4 regions of the Citrobacter telavivensis genome follow, and region 1 is predicted to be linked to each of the others. Evidence: predicted binding sites of a transcription regulator. Region 1 holds the regulator's gene; each other region holds the start of a gene.
The links. Region 1 encodes sigma-54, which starts transcription at its own class of promoters, with help from an activator protein. Its sites were predicted from a motif close to GTTGGCACANNTTTCGCTNT; they were not measured.
Positions count from the first base shown of each region.

Region 2: norV (anaerobic nitric oxide reductase flavorubredoxin) is a predicted target of sigma-54. The motif match lies at 1,650-1,669, and genes of this name have one in related genera.
Region 3: hypA (hydrogenase maturation nickel metallochaperone HypA) is a predicted target of sigma-54. The motif match lies at 1,876-1,895, and genes of this name have one in related genera.
Region 4: glnA (glutamate--ammonia ligase) is a predicted target of sigma-54. The motif match lies at 2,001-2,020, and genes of this name have one in related genera.

Region 1 is NZ_JBGUBF010000008.1:75,252-78,374, reverse strand. It holds gene lptB (LPS export ABC transporter ATP-binding protein) at 1-466, shown strand, start outside; gene rpoN (RNA polymerase factor sigma-54) at 514-1,947, shown strand; gene hpf (ribosome hibernation promoting factor) at 1,970-2,257, shown strand; gene ptsN (PTS IIA-like nitrogen regulatory protein PtsN) at 2,373-2,864, shown strand; gene rapZ (RNase adapter RapZ) at 2,898-3,123, shown strand, end outside.
Region 2 is NZ_JBGUBF010000002.1:672,758-675,880, forward strand. It holds gene norW (NADH:flavorubredoxin reductase NorW) at 1-157, opposite strand, end outside; gene norV (anaerobic nitric oxide reductase flavorubredoxin) at 154-1,602, opposite strand; gene norR (nitric oxide reductase transcriptional regulator NorR) at 1,792-3,123, shown strand, end outside.
Region 3 is NZ_JBGUBF010000002.1:649,864-652,986, forward strand. It holds gene hypD (hydrogenase formation protein HypD) at 1-359, opposite strand, end outside; gene ACERJC_RS14125 (HypC/HybG/HupF family hydrogenase formation chaperone) at 359-631, opposite strand; gene hypB (hydrogenase nickel incorporation protein HypB) at 622-1,494, opposite strand; gene hypA (hydrogenase maturation nickel metallochaperone HypA) at 1,498-1,848, opposite strand; gene hycA (formate hydrogenlyase regulator HycA) at 2,059-2,520, shown strand; gene hycB (formate hydrogenlyase subunit HycB) at 2,657-3,123, shown strand, end outside.
Region 4 is NZ_JBGUBF010000007.1:146,689-149,811, reverse strand. It holds gene glnL (nitrogen regulation protein NR(II)) at 1-231, opposite strand, end outside; gene glnA (glutamate--ammonia ligase) at 506-1,915, opposite strand; gene typA (ribosome-dependent GTPase TypA) at 2,292-3,123, shown strand, end outside.

The DNA.
Region 1 (3,123 bases):
CTCGATTTTCCGTCGTCTGAGCGTGTTCGACAACCTGATGGCAGTACTGCAAATTCGTGACGATCTCTCTAGCGAACAGCGTGAAGACCGTGCGAACGAGTTGATGGAAGAGTTTCACATTGAGCATCTGCGCGACAACATGGGTCAGTCGCTCTCCGGGGGGGAACGTCGCCGTGTGGAAATCGCCCGCGCGCTGGCCGCCAATCCAAAATTTATCCTGCTGGATGAACCGTTTGCTGGCGTTGACCCCATCTCCGTTATCGATATCAAACGCATTATTGAGCATCTGCGTGACAGCGGCCTCGGCGTGTTGATTACCGACCATAACGTCCGTGAAACGCTGGCCGTGTGTGAGCGAGCCTATATCGTGAGCCAGGGACACCTGATTGCGCACGGTACGCCGACAGAAATCCTGCAGGACGAACACGTTAAGCGCGTATACCTTGGGGAAGACTTCAGACTCTGATAGGGTAGAAGTTTGTGACGTCATAGCGGGAGAAGACGACTCTGAACATGAAGCAAGGTTTGCAACTCAGGCTGAGCCAACAACTGGCGATGACGCCGCAACTACAACAGGCGATTCGTCTGTTGCAGTTGTCCACGCTGGAACTGCAGCAGGAACTCCAGCAGGCGCTGGAAAGTAATCCGCTGCTGGAGCAAACCGATCTTCACGACGAAGTTGATACCCGCGAAACTCAGGACAGTGAATCGCTGGATACCGCCGACGCCCTCGAACAAAAAGAGATGCCGGAAGAGTTACCGCTCGACGCCAGCTGGGATGAAATCTACACCGCCGGGACGCCATCGGGCACCAGCGGTGACTACATCGACGACGAACTGCCCGTTTACCAGGGAGAAACCACACAGACCCTACAGGATTATCTGATGTGGCAGGTAGAACTAACCCCGTTCTCCGATACCGACCGCGCGATCGCCACCTCGATTGTTGATGCCGTTGACGACACTGGCTATCTCACCGTTTCGCTGGACGATATCCTCGAAAGCATGGGCAATGAAGAGGTGGGTCTTGACGAGGTTGAAGCCGTTCTCAAACGTATTCAGCGGTTTGATCCTGTTGGCGTGGCGGCAAAAGATCTGCGCGATTGTCTGCTGATCCAGCTCTCACAGTTCGACAAAGCGACGCCTTTCCTTGAAGAAGCCCGGCAGATCATCAGCGATCATCTCGATCTGCTGGCGAACCACGACTTCCGCACCCTGATGCGCGTCACGCGCCTCAAAGAAGAGGTGCTCAAAGAGGCGGTCAATCTGATTCAGTCGCTCGATCCCCGCCCCGGTCAGTCGATCCAGACCGGTGAGCCAGAATACGTGATCCCGGATGTACTGGTGCGTAAGCATAACGGTCACTGGACGGTCGAGCTCAACGGCGACAGCGTTCCCCGCCTACAGATTAATCAGCACTACGCCGCAATGTGCAGCGGTGGACGCAATGACGCCGACAGCCAGTACATCCGCAGCAATTTGCAGGACGCAAAGTGGTTGATTAAGAGTCTGGAGAGCCGCAACGATACCCTGCTGCGCGTCAGTCGCTGTATCGTTGAACAGCAGCAAGCCTTCTTTGAGCAAGGCGAAGAGTTTATGAAACCGATGGTGCTGGCGGATATCGCCCAGGCCGTTGAGATGCACGAGTCGACCATTTCTCGTGTGACCACGCAGAAGTATCTGCACAGTCCACGCGGCATTTTTGAACTGAAGTATTTTTTCTCCAGCCATGTGAATACCGAGGGGGGTGGCGAAGCTTCCTCCACGGCGATCCGCGCACTGGTGAAGAAGTTGATTGCGGCGGAAAACCCCGCGAAGCCCCTGAGCGACAGCAAGCTAACATCGATATTGTCGGAACAAGGTATCATGGTGGCGCGCCGCACCGTTGCGAAGTACCGAGAGTCTTTATCCATTCCGCCGTCAAACCAGCGCAAACAACTGGTTTGACCCAACCGATAAGGAAGACACTATGCAGCTCAACATCACTGGAAACAACGTCGAGATCACAGAAGCCCTGCGTGACTTTGTGAATACCAAGTTCGCCAAACTCGAACAGTATTTCGACAGGATCAATCAGGTCTATATTGTGTTGAAAGTGGAGAAAGTCACCCACATCTCGGATGCAACACTGCATGTAAACGGTGGCGAAATTCACGCCAGCGCGGAAGGTCAGGATATGTACGCGGCCATTGATGGCCTGATTGATAAGCTGGCAAGACAGCTCACTAAACACAAAGATAAATTGAAACAACACTAATTGTCCGGGCAGTTAGCGGGTGCAGGACGGCCTGTTGTGCAGAACAACAGGCCATTTGTACAGTTAGCGCTCCGAACTTGTCCCGCCGTTGTGGGGCAGGTTCTTAGGTGAAATTATGATAAATAACGATACGTCTCTACAACTGAGCAGTGTACTTAACCAGGAATGTACGCGCAGTGCCGTTCACTGCCAGAGCAAAAAACGCGCGCTGGAAATCATCAGTGAACTGGCGGCAAAACAGCTCAGTTTACCGCCGCAGGTCGTTTTTGAAGCGATCCTGACGCGCGAAAAAATGGGCAGTACCGGCATCGGCAATGGGATCGCCATCCCGCACGGTAAGCTGGAAGAAGATACCCTGCGCGCCGTCGGCGTGTTTGTGCAACTGGAAACGCCAATCGCCTTCGACGCGATTGATAACCAACCCGTTGATCTGCTTTTTGCTCTGCTGGTGCCTGCGGATCAAACCAAAACGCATCTGCATACGTTATCACTGGTGGCTAAGCGTCTGGCGGATAAAACCATCTGCCGTCGGCTGCGCGCCGCACAAAGTGATGAAGAGTTGTATCAAATCATCACTGACACCGAAGGTGGTCAGGATGAAGCGTAACTCCCCTTTTGCCGTGGTGAGGAGAAACAGTACATGGTACTGATGATCGTCAGCGGTCGTTCAGGGTCAGGTAAATCTGTTGCCCTGCGCGCGCTGGAAGATATGGGCTTTTACTGCGTGGATAACCTCCCCGTGGTGCTGTTACCCGATCTGGCTCGTACGCTTGCCGAACGCCAGATTTCGGCAGCGGTCAGCATTGACGTACGCAATATGCCAGAGTCGCCAGAAATTTTTGAGCAAGCAATGAACAACCTGCCCG
Region 2 (3,123 bases), on a different contig from region 1:
CCTGGCTTATCACATGGCTGAGATCGGGTTTGTTGTACTCATCCATGCTGTCAGCCGCAATCAGGGTTAACGGGACATCCGCGTCCTGCTTGCGAATGTTTTTAACTAACTGGCGGGCGGCGAAGCCCGAACCAATGATGACGATTCCCCGGCTCATTTTGCCTCCGTTGCCAGCACGTCGAAGACGTCTTTGCCTAATGAACATTCCGGGCACAGGAAGTTGTCTGGTACGTCGCTCCACGGCGTACCCGGCGCAACGTCCTGCAACGGTTCACCTTTTGCCGGATCGTAAATCCACTGGCACACGCTGCACTGCATGCACGGACCGAGGTCGGCTGCCGCTGCGGCGGCGCAGGCGCACGCTTCGTCTTTCGCCGTCGCTTTCACTGTCACTTCCGGCAGCGGCGCGAGCGCCCACTGACGCGCGATGTCGCGACCGTGCTGACGGCACAGATCCAGCGCATCCAGATCCGGGCGCCATTTAGCCTTCAGGCTCAGGGACATTTCAAAACCGGCATCCTGTAAACGGGTGGATAAGCGGTCAACCGCACCGCCGCTCCAGCCGTGGGAGCCAAAGGCGCTGGCGCGTTTGTTACGAAAACGCAGTCCGGTCATCTCTTCCACCAGACCGGCGATTTTCGGCATCATCACGTTGTTCATCGTGGAGGTGCCGACCAGCACGCCTTTCGAGCGGAAGACGTTGGTCAGGATTTCATTTTTATCGCTGCGGGCGACATTAAAAATTTTCACCGCCACGCTCGGGTCGACTTCGTTAATCCCCTGGGCAATCGCATCCGCCATCATGCGGGTGTTATTGGACATGGTGTCGTAGAAAATCGTGATCCTGTCTTCCTGATAGTCCGCCGCCCATTTCAGATATAACTCAACAATCTGGGTGGGATTATCGCGCCAGACCACACCGTGAGAGGTGGCAATCATATCCACCGGCAGGTTGAAGCCGAGGATTTCGCTAATTTTTGGCGTCACCAGTCGGCTGAACGGGGTCAGGATGTTGGCGTAATAGCGCTGGCACTGCTCGAACAGTTCGGTTTGATCCACTTCATCGTTAAACAGACGTTCGTCACAGTAGTGCTGACCGAAAGCGTCGTTACTGAACAGGACGGCATCGCCGGTCATGTAGGTCATCATGCTGTCCGGCCAGTGCAGCATCGGGGTTTCCACGAAGATCAGCTGCTTGCCGTTGCCGATATCCAGCGTATCGCCGGTTTTCACGACGTTAAAGTTCCACTCCGGATGGTGGTGGTGGCCGGTAATCGAGTCAATGGCGTTGGCGGTGCAGTAGATGGGCGTATCCGGGATCTGCATCATCAGTTCGGTCAGCGCCCCGGCGTGATCTTCTTCCGCATGGTTGATAATGATGTAATCGATATCTGCGAGGTCAATTTCATTACGCAGGTTCTGCACAAATTCGCGGCTGAATTTATGATCGACGGTATCGATCAGAACATTTTTTTCTTCACGGATGAGATAGCTGTTGTAGCTGCTGCCGCGCAGCGTTTTGTATTCAGTTCCGTGGAAATCACGCACTTCCCAGTCACGTTGGCCAACCCAATGAATGTTATTTTTAACCAGAATAGACATAGCAACCTCAATTAATTCAGCGTTGTTCAAAGTAAGTTGCTTTGCATATTGCAGGCCACGTGCCAACTTTTTAATTTGTTGATTTACAATAAAATGTTGTTTCTATACTCATTAAATGGTAGTCAAAAAGACTATCCATGACACAGTCAATATGACACCATGAATTGTCAAAATGACAGTGAGGACACCATGAGTTTTTCCGTTGATGTGCTGGCGGGTATCGCCATTGAATTACAGCGCGGAGTGGGTCATCAGGATCGGTTTCAACGTCTGATTACCACGCTGCGTCAGGTACTGGAATGCGACGCCTCAGCGCTACTGCGCTATGAGGCGCGCCAGTTTATCCCGCTGGCGATTGACGGTCTTGCTCGCGATGTGCTCGGCAGGCGTTTTACGCTGGAAGGGCATCCCCGACTGGAGGCCATCGCCCGCGCCGGCGACGTGGTGCGCTTTCCAGCGGACAGTTCCCTGCCCGATCCGTATGACGGGCTGATCCCGGGGCAGGAGAGCCTGAAAGTGCACGCCTGCATTGGGCTGCCGCTTTTTGCCGGGCAGAACCTGATTGGTGCGCTGACGCTCGACGGTATGGCGCCAGACCAGTTTGATGTTTTCAGTGATGAAGAGTTACGGCTGATCGCCGCGCTGGCCGCCGGTGCGCTCAACAATGCGCTGCTGATTGAACAACTGGAACGCCAGAATATGCTGCCAGGTTCGGGTATCGATTTCGAACAGGTAAAAGAGACGCAGCTGATTGGCCTCTCGCCGAACATGATGCAGTTGAAAAAAGAGATCGAGATTGTGGCAGGCTCCGATCTCAATGTGTTAATCAGCGGCGAAACCGGCACCGGGAAAGAGCTGGTGGCGAAGGCGATTCACGAAGGTTCACCTCGTGCGGTCAATCCGCTGGTCTATCTGAACTGTGCCGCACTGCCGGAAAGTGTGGCGGAGAGTGAACTGTTTGGTCATGTGAAAGGGGCGTTTACCGGGGCCATCAGCAACCGCAGTGGCAAGTTTGAAATGGCCGATAACGGCACGCTGTTTCTTGACGAAATTGGGGAGCTGTCGCTGGCGCTGCAGGCGAAACTGCTTCGCGTGTTGCAGTACGGCGATATTCAGCGTGTCGGCGACGACCGCAGTTTGCGCGTGGATGTGCGCGTGCTGGCGGCGACCAACCGCAGTCTGCGCGAAGAGGTGCTGGCGGGACGTTTTCGTGCCGATCTGTTTCATCGCCTGAGCGTGTTCCCGCTTTCCGTTCCTCCGCTACGAGAACGCGGTGAGGATGTGGTGCTGCTGGCGGGCTATTTTTGCGAGCAGTGCCGACTACGGCTGGGGCTTTCCCGCGTAGTGCTCAGTTCGGGCGCGCGCAGCCATCTGTTGAATTACGGCTGGCCGGGTAATGTGCGTGAGCTGGAACATGCCATTCATCGGGCGGTGGTGCTGGCGCGGGCGACCCGGGCCAGAGACGACATCGTACTGGAAGTGCCGCATTTCGCGTTACAGGAGGAGGCGATGACGTCGCAG
Region 3 (3,123 bases), on a different contig from region 1:
CGAATGTCCGCACCGCGCGATTTCGCCTGTAACAGCGATCCCTGTTTCCCCGGCACGCGCATGGCGTCGCCAAAGGTACAGAAAATCACCTCCGGATGGCTGGCAATTTCCACGCAACTGTCGATACGCCCCATTGGCAACACGCAGACCGGACAGCCCGGGCCGTGGATGAACTCCACGTTTTCGGGGAGCAACTGGTCGAGGCCGAATTTAAAGATGGCGTGCGTATGACCGCCACAAACTTCCATAATGCGCAGCGGACGTTCGGCGGTGTACGGCAGATGCGCGGCACGTTCACGCAGGTGCTCAATCAGTTGCATCACCTGTTCCGGCGCGCGGTATTCATCAACAAAACGCATTATTTCCCCTCGCCATACAGCAGAGCGCCGACGTCAGGCTCAACATCAAACATGTTCTGGAACGCATCGAGCGTGTCGCGCGCTTCGGCTTCGTTAATCACGCTCATGGCAAAACCGACGTGGACCAGTACCCACTGGTTTAGACGGGGTTCACCGTGCTCATCGCAACTGCCGACCAGCGTCAGATCGACGTCGCGCTGAATACCGCAAACGTCGACTTTCGCCAGGTTACCTTCAATGGTGCGGATTTGGCCGGGAACGCCTATGCACATCGCTGTGCCTCCAGCCAGTTCAGCCACAGATCCATCCCTTCGCCGCTGGTGGCGGAAATCAGGATGATCTCGATGTCCGGGTTGACTTCCCGGGCGCTGGCAATGCACTTCTCAACGTCGAAATTCAGGTACGGCAGCAGGTCGACTTTGTTGAGCAGCATCAGCGAGGCGGCAGCGAACATATGCGGGTATTTCAGCGGCTTGTCTTCGCCTTCAGTGACAGAAAGCACTGCCACTTTATGGCGTTCGCCGAGATCAAAGCTCGCCGGGCAGACGAGATTGCCGACGTTTTCGATAAACAGAATACCGTGGTCTGCCAGCGGCAGACGTGGCGCGGCATCGGCAATCATCTGCGCGTCAAGGTGACAGCCTTTGCCGGTGTTGACCTGAATGGCTGGCGTGCCGGTGGCACGAATGCGCGCCGCATCGTTGACCGTCTGCTGGTCGCCTTCAATAACGGCACACGGCACGCTGTCTTTCAGCTTCATCAACGTTTCGGTGAGCAGGGTCGTTTTACCGGAGCCTGGACTGGAGACGAGGTTGAGCACCAACTGCTGGCGCGCGGCGAAGCGGGCGCGGTTGCGCTCAGCCAGCCGGTTGTTCTTATCCAGCACGTCGATTTCCACTTCCAGCATACGACGCTGGCTCATACCTGGCGCGTGGGTTCCGGCTTCACCGTGACCGTAGTGCAGATCGCCTTCTTCAGTCTGGCTCGGGGTGAATTCGGACGTTTTGATGCCAGTAATATTCAGTGCCGGGCGAGCTGCCGGGGCAAAAGGCGCGCTGCGAAACGCGGAATGAGGGTTATGCTCATCACCCTCTATATAAAGGTTGCCTTCAGCGCAACCACATGTTGTACACATCGCTCACTCCTGATCTATTTCTATTCGTCGAATCTGTAATCCGTCATCAGCCACGATCTGCAGCGTGTCGCTATTGCATTGCGGACAACGGCGTACGCGCTGGGTGAGTAAGGTGACGTATTGCTGACAGGATTCACACCAGCATTCGGCTTCTTGTTCCTCGAGGTGCAGTTTACAACCTTCCGCAACGGTGCCACGGCATACCAGATCAAAACAAAAGGAGAGAGCGCTGGTTTCTACGCAAGAAAATGCGCCAATTTTGAGCCAGACCCCAGTTATCCGTTTTGCGCCGTGCGCGACGGCCTGTTGTTCGATCAATTCCAGCGCCCGCTGGCAAAGGGTAATTTCGTGCATGTCACCTCCCGATGTTATGGGCAGGGTTAAGCAATAACTATGCCAGCCTGAAAATTGCGTGCGTTAGCCGATGACGATGATGACGAAATGACATGTCATCTGGACGTCGACATCCGTCATTTATTTTTAAATTCATGAAAAAACAATTAGTTAAAAACTGGCATGGAAAATGCTTATGGCAGGCTATCTCTGTTAAACGGGTAACCTGACATGACTATTTGGGAAATAAGCGAAAAAGCCGATTACATCGCGCAGCGGCATCGTCGCCTACAGGACCAGTGGCATATTTACTGTAACTCGCTGGTTCAGGGGATCACCCTGTCGAAAGCGCGTCTGCATCATGCGATGAGCTGCGCGCCGGATAAAGATCTCTGCTTCGTGCTGTTCGAACACTTTCGTATCACCGTCACGATGGCGGATGGCTTCAACAGCCACACCATCGAGTATTACGTCGAAACAAAAGATGGCGAAGATAAACAACGGATTGCACAGGCGCAATTGAGCATTGACGGCAAAGTGGACGAGCGGGTCAGCAACCGTGACCGCGAGCAGGTGCTGGAACACTATCTCGATAAAATCTCCAGCGTCTATGACCGACTGTATACCGCCGTTGAGAGCGGATCGCCGATCAATCTGAGCCAACTGGTGGCGGGACAAAACCCGGCGGCCTGAACGCGGCGTTTTGCGTTGTGACGTCGTGTCATCGGTTGTCACGACGATTTGAGGGACAGACGTGTCGATAAGTGTCGATACTGACATTTCATCGGCATGTTTTCGTCAAAAATGACTATCACCTGAGGAATGCCTGGTGAATCGTTTTGTAATTGCTGACTCCACGCTCTGTATCGGCTGCCACACCTGTGAGGCCGCCTGTTCAGAGACGCATCGCCAGCACGGCTTGCAGTCTATGCCGCGCCTGAAAGTGATGCTGAATGAAAAAGAATCTGCGCCGCAGCTTTGCCACCACTGTGAAGATGCCCCCTGCGCCACCGTATGTCCGGTCAACGCCATTAACCGGGTGGATGGCGCTGTGCAGCTCAATGAAAGCTTGTGCGTGAGCTGCAAACTGTGCGGCATCGCCTGTCCGTTTGGCGCGATCGAATTTTCCGGCAGCCGTCCGCTGCATATCCCGGCCAATGCCAATACCCCGAAAGCCCCGCCTGCGCCGCCGGCACCGGCTCGCGTCAGCACACTGCTGGACTGGGTTCCGGGCGTGCGCGCCATTGCGGTGAAATGCGACCTGTGCAGCTTTGATGAACAAGGCCCGGCCTGCGT
Region 4 (3,123 bases), on a different contig from region 1:
GGTAAAACCTTGCCCCGCCTCTAAGCTTTCGCGCATCAGCCCGATATTCAAAGAAAAATAGCTCAGGAGTTCAGGAAGCGGCGTACCAAACAGTTTGCGGGAGCTTTGAGCGAGTAACTGCTGCGCGGCCGGGTTGGCGTAATGCACTGCAAGCTCATCGTCGACCAGTAAGATGCTGTTGATTAAAGAATTGAGGATCTGCCCAGCATCGGGCAGCGTGCCTGTTGCCATATAGCAGTCTCCTGAATAGTGTGCACCAATTTAGTGCATTATAGCTTTTTATGTAGAAAAAGCGCGAAGGATCAGATTGTTGACGGTGAAAAAAGCCCATCGTGTGATGGGCTAAAAGTTTCCACGGCAACTAAAATTCTCCGTATCTTTCTTACCGCAGCGGTGTTGGCTGCTCTCAGTCACCCGAATCACTTAGTGGACTAAGCTCATCGGGATTCCTTCGATTGCCGCCTTGCTGCAATAAGAAATCTACGGGAATTACAACTAATTATCATTAAACGCTGTAGTACAACTCAAACTCTACCGGGTGCGGCGTCATGCGTACGCGGTCATTTTCTTCAATGCGCAGCGCGATGTAAGCATCGATGGCTTCATCAGTAAACACGCCACCCGCTTTCAGGAATTCGCGGTCCAGATTCAGCTCGTTCAGTGCTTCTTCCAGAGAGCCAGCAACCTGTGGGATCTCTTTCGCTTCTTCCGGCGGCAGGTCGTACAAGTTTTTGTCCATTGCTTCGCCCGGGTGGATCTTGTTCTTAATACCGTCAAGACCCGCCATCAGCAGGGCAGCAAAGCACAGGTACGGGTTCGCTGCGGGATCCGGGAAACGGACTTCGATACGACGTGCTTTCGGAGAAGCCACCACCGGAATACGGATAGAAGCAGAACGGTTACGGGCAGAGTAAGCCAGCATGACCGGTGCTTCGTAACCCGGGACCAGACGCTTGTAAGAGTTGGTGGTCGGGTTCGCCAGGGCGTTGATCGCTTTAGCGTGTTTGATTACGCCGCCAATGTAGTACAGCGCTTGCTCAGACAGGCCCGCATATTTGTCGCCAGAGAACAGGTTGGTGCCGTTTTTGGACAGAGACATGTGGCAGTGCATGCCGGAACCGTTATCGCCAAACATGGGTTTCGGCATGAAGGTCGCGGTTTTGCCGAAGCGGTGAGCGACGTTGTGCACTACGTATTTGTAGATCTGAATTTCGTCCGCTTTTTTGGTCATGGTGTTGAAGCGGGTCGCCACTTCGTTCTGACCTGCGGTTGCTACTTCATGGTGGTGAGCTTCAACAACCAGGCCCATCTGCTCCATTACCAGACACATTTCAGAACGGATGTCCTGAGCGGAGTCAACGGGTGGAACCGGGAAGTAGCCGCCTTTCACCGCCGGACGGTGACCTTTGTTACCACCTTCGTACTGGGTGGAGGAGTTCCATGCGCCTTCGATGTCATCGATGGCCACGTGAGAACCGGAGATTGACGCGCCGAAACGGACGTCATCAAACAGGAAGAATTCAGGTTCTGGCCCAAACAGAACGGTATCCGCGATACCCGTGGAGCGCAGGTACTCTTCAGCACGCTTGGCGATAGAACGCGGGTCGCGGTCATAGCCCTGCAGGGTGCCGGGTTCCAGGATATCACAACGGATGATCAGCGTAGAATCCGCGAAGAACGGGTCGATAACCGCGGTAGATGCATCCGGCATCAGCACCATGTCGGATTCGTTGATGCCTTTCCAGCCACCAATCGAAGAGCCGTCAAACATTTTGCCTTCTTCGAAGAATTCGGCATTTACCTGATGAGCAGGAATCGTGACGTGCTGTTCTTTACCTTTGGTATCAGTGAAGCGCAAATCAACAAACTTCACTTCGTGCTCATTCAGCATCGTCAAAACGTGTTCAGCGGACATACTTAACTCTCCAGATTGGTCATAGTCGTCGTGGTAACGAGGTGTTCAATTCTTTATTCATTGGCCGTGTCGCCGTAAAAAAGATAAAGCGAAATCTGTGCCAACTTTTAAATTGCCCCTAAAAGGCGTTATCATGCGCACCATCGTGCAAAAGGGTTGCACCATGTTGTGTATGTTGCACCAGTATAGTGCTTTAATGTGAACATTGAGCACCATATTGGTGCAATGAACCGTGTATAACCCTTTTAACGCTCCGTGAAAGCGATCACAAAGAATCTCTGCAATACTTGTTTGCGGAGGATGTTTGTGATCCTGTTTTGTAGTGCGATTAATCCGTGTACAATAACGCGCTATTTCTAATGCCTGAGGCAAAGTTGTGATCGAAAATTTGCGTAACATCGCCATCATCGCGCACGTTGACCATGGTAAAACTACCCTGGTTGATAAGCTGCTGCAGCAATCCGGTACGTTCGACTCTCGTGCCGAAACTCAAGAGCGTGTGATGGACTCCAACGATTTGGAGAAAGAGCGTGGGATTACCATCCTCGCGAAAAACACCGCTATCAAATGGAATGATTACCGTATCAACATCGTTGATACCCCTGGGCACGCAGACTTCGGTGGTGAAGTTGAGCGTGTCATGTCCATGGTTGACTCAGTGCTGCTGGTGGTTGACGCATTTGACGGCCCGATGCCGCAGACGCGCTTCGTGACCAAAAAAGCCTTTGCGCATGGCCTGAAGCCAATCGTGGTTATCAACAAAGTTGACCGTCCTGGCGCGCGTCCGGACTGGGTTGTCGATCAGGTATTTGACCTGTTCGTGAACCTCGACGCGACCGACGAACAGCTGGACTTCCCGATCATCTACGCTTCCGCGCTGAACGGTATTGCCGGTCTGGATCACGAAGATATGGCGGAAGACATGACCCCGCTGTATCAGGCGATTGTCGACCACGTACCTGCGCCGGACGTTGACCTTGATGGTCCGTTCCAGATGCAGATCTCTCAGCTGGACTACAACAACTACGTTGGCGTTATCGGCATCGGCCGCATCAAACGCGGTAAAGTGAAGCCGAACCAGCAGATCACTATCGTGGATAGCGAAGGCAAAACCCGTAACGGTAAAGTCGGTAAAGTCCTGACTCACCTGGGTCTGGAGCGTATTGAATCCACCGAAGCTGAAGCAGGTGACATCATCGCGATCACCG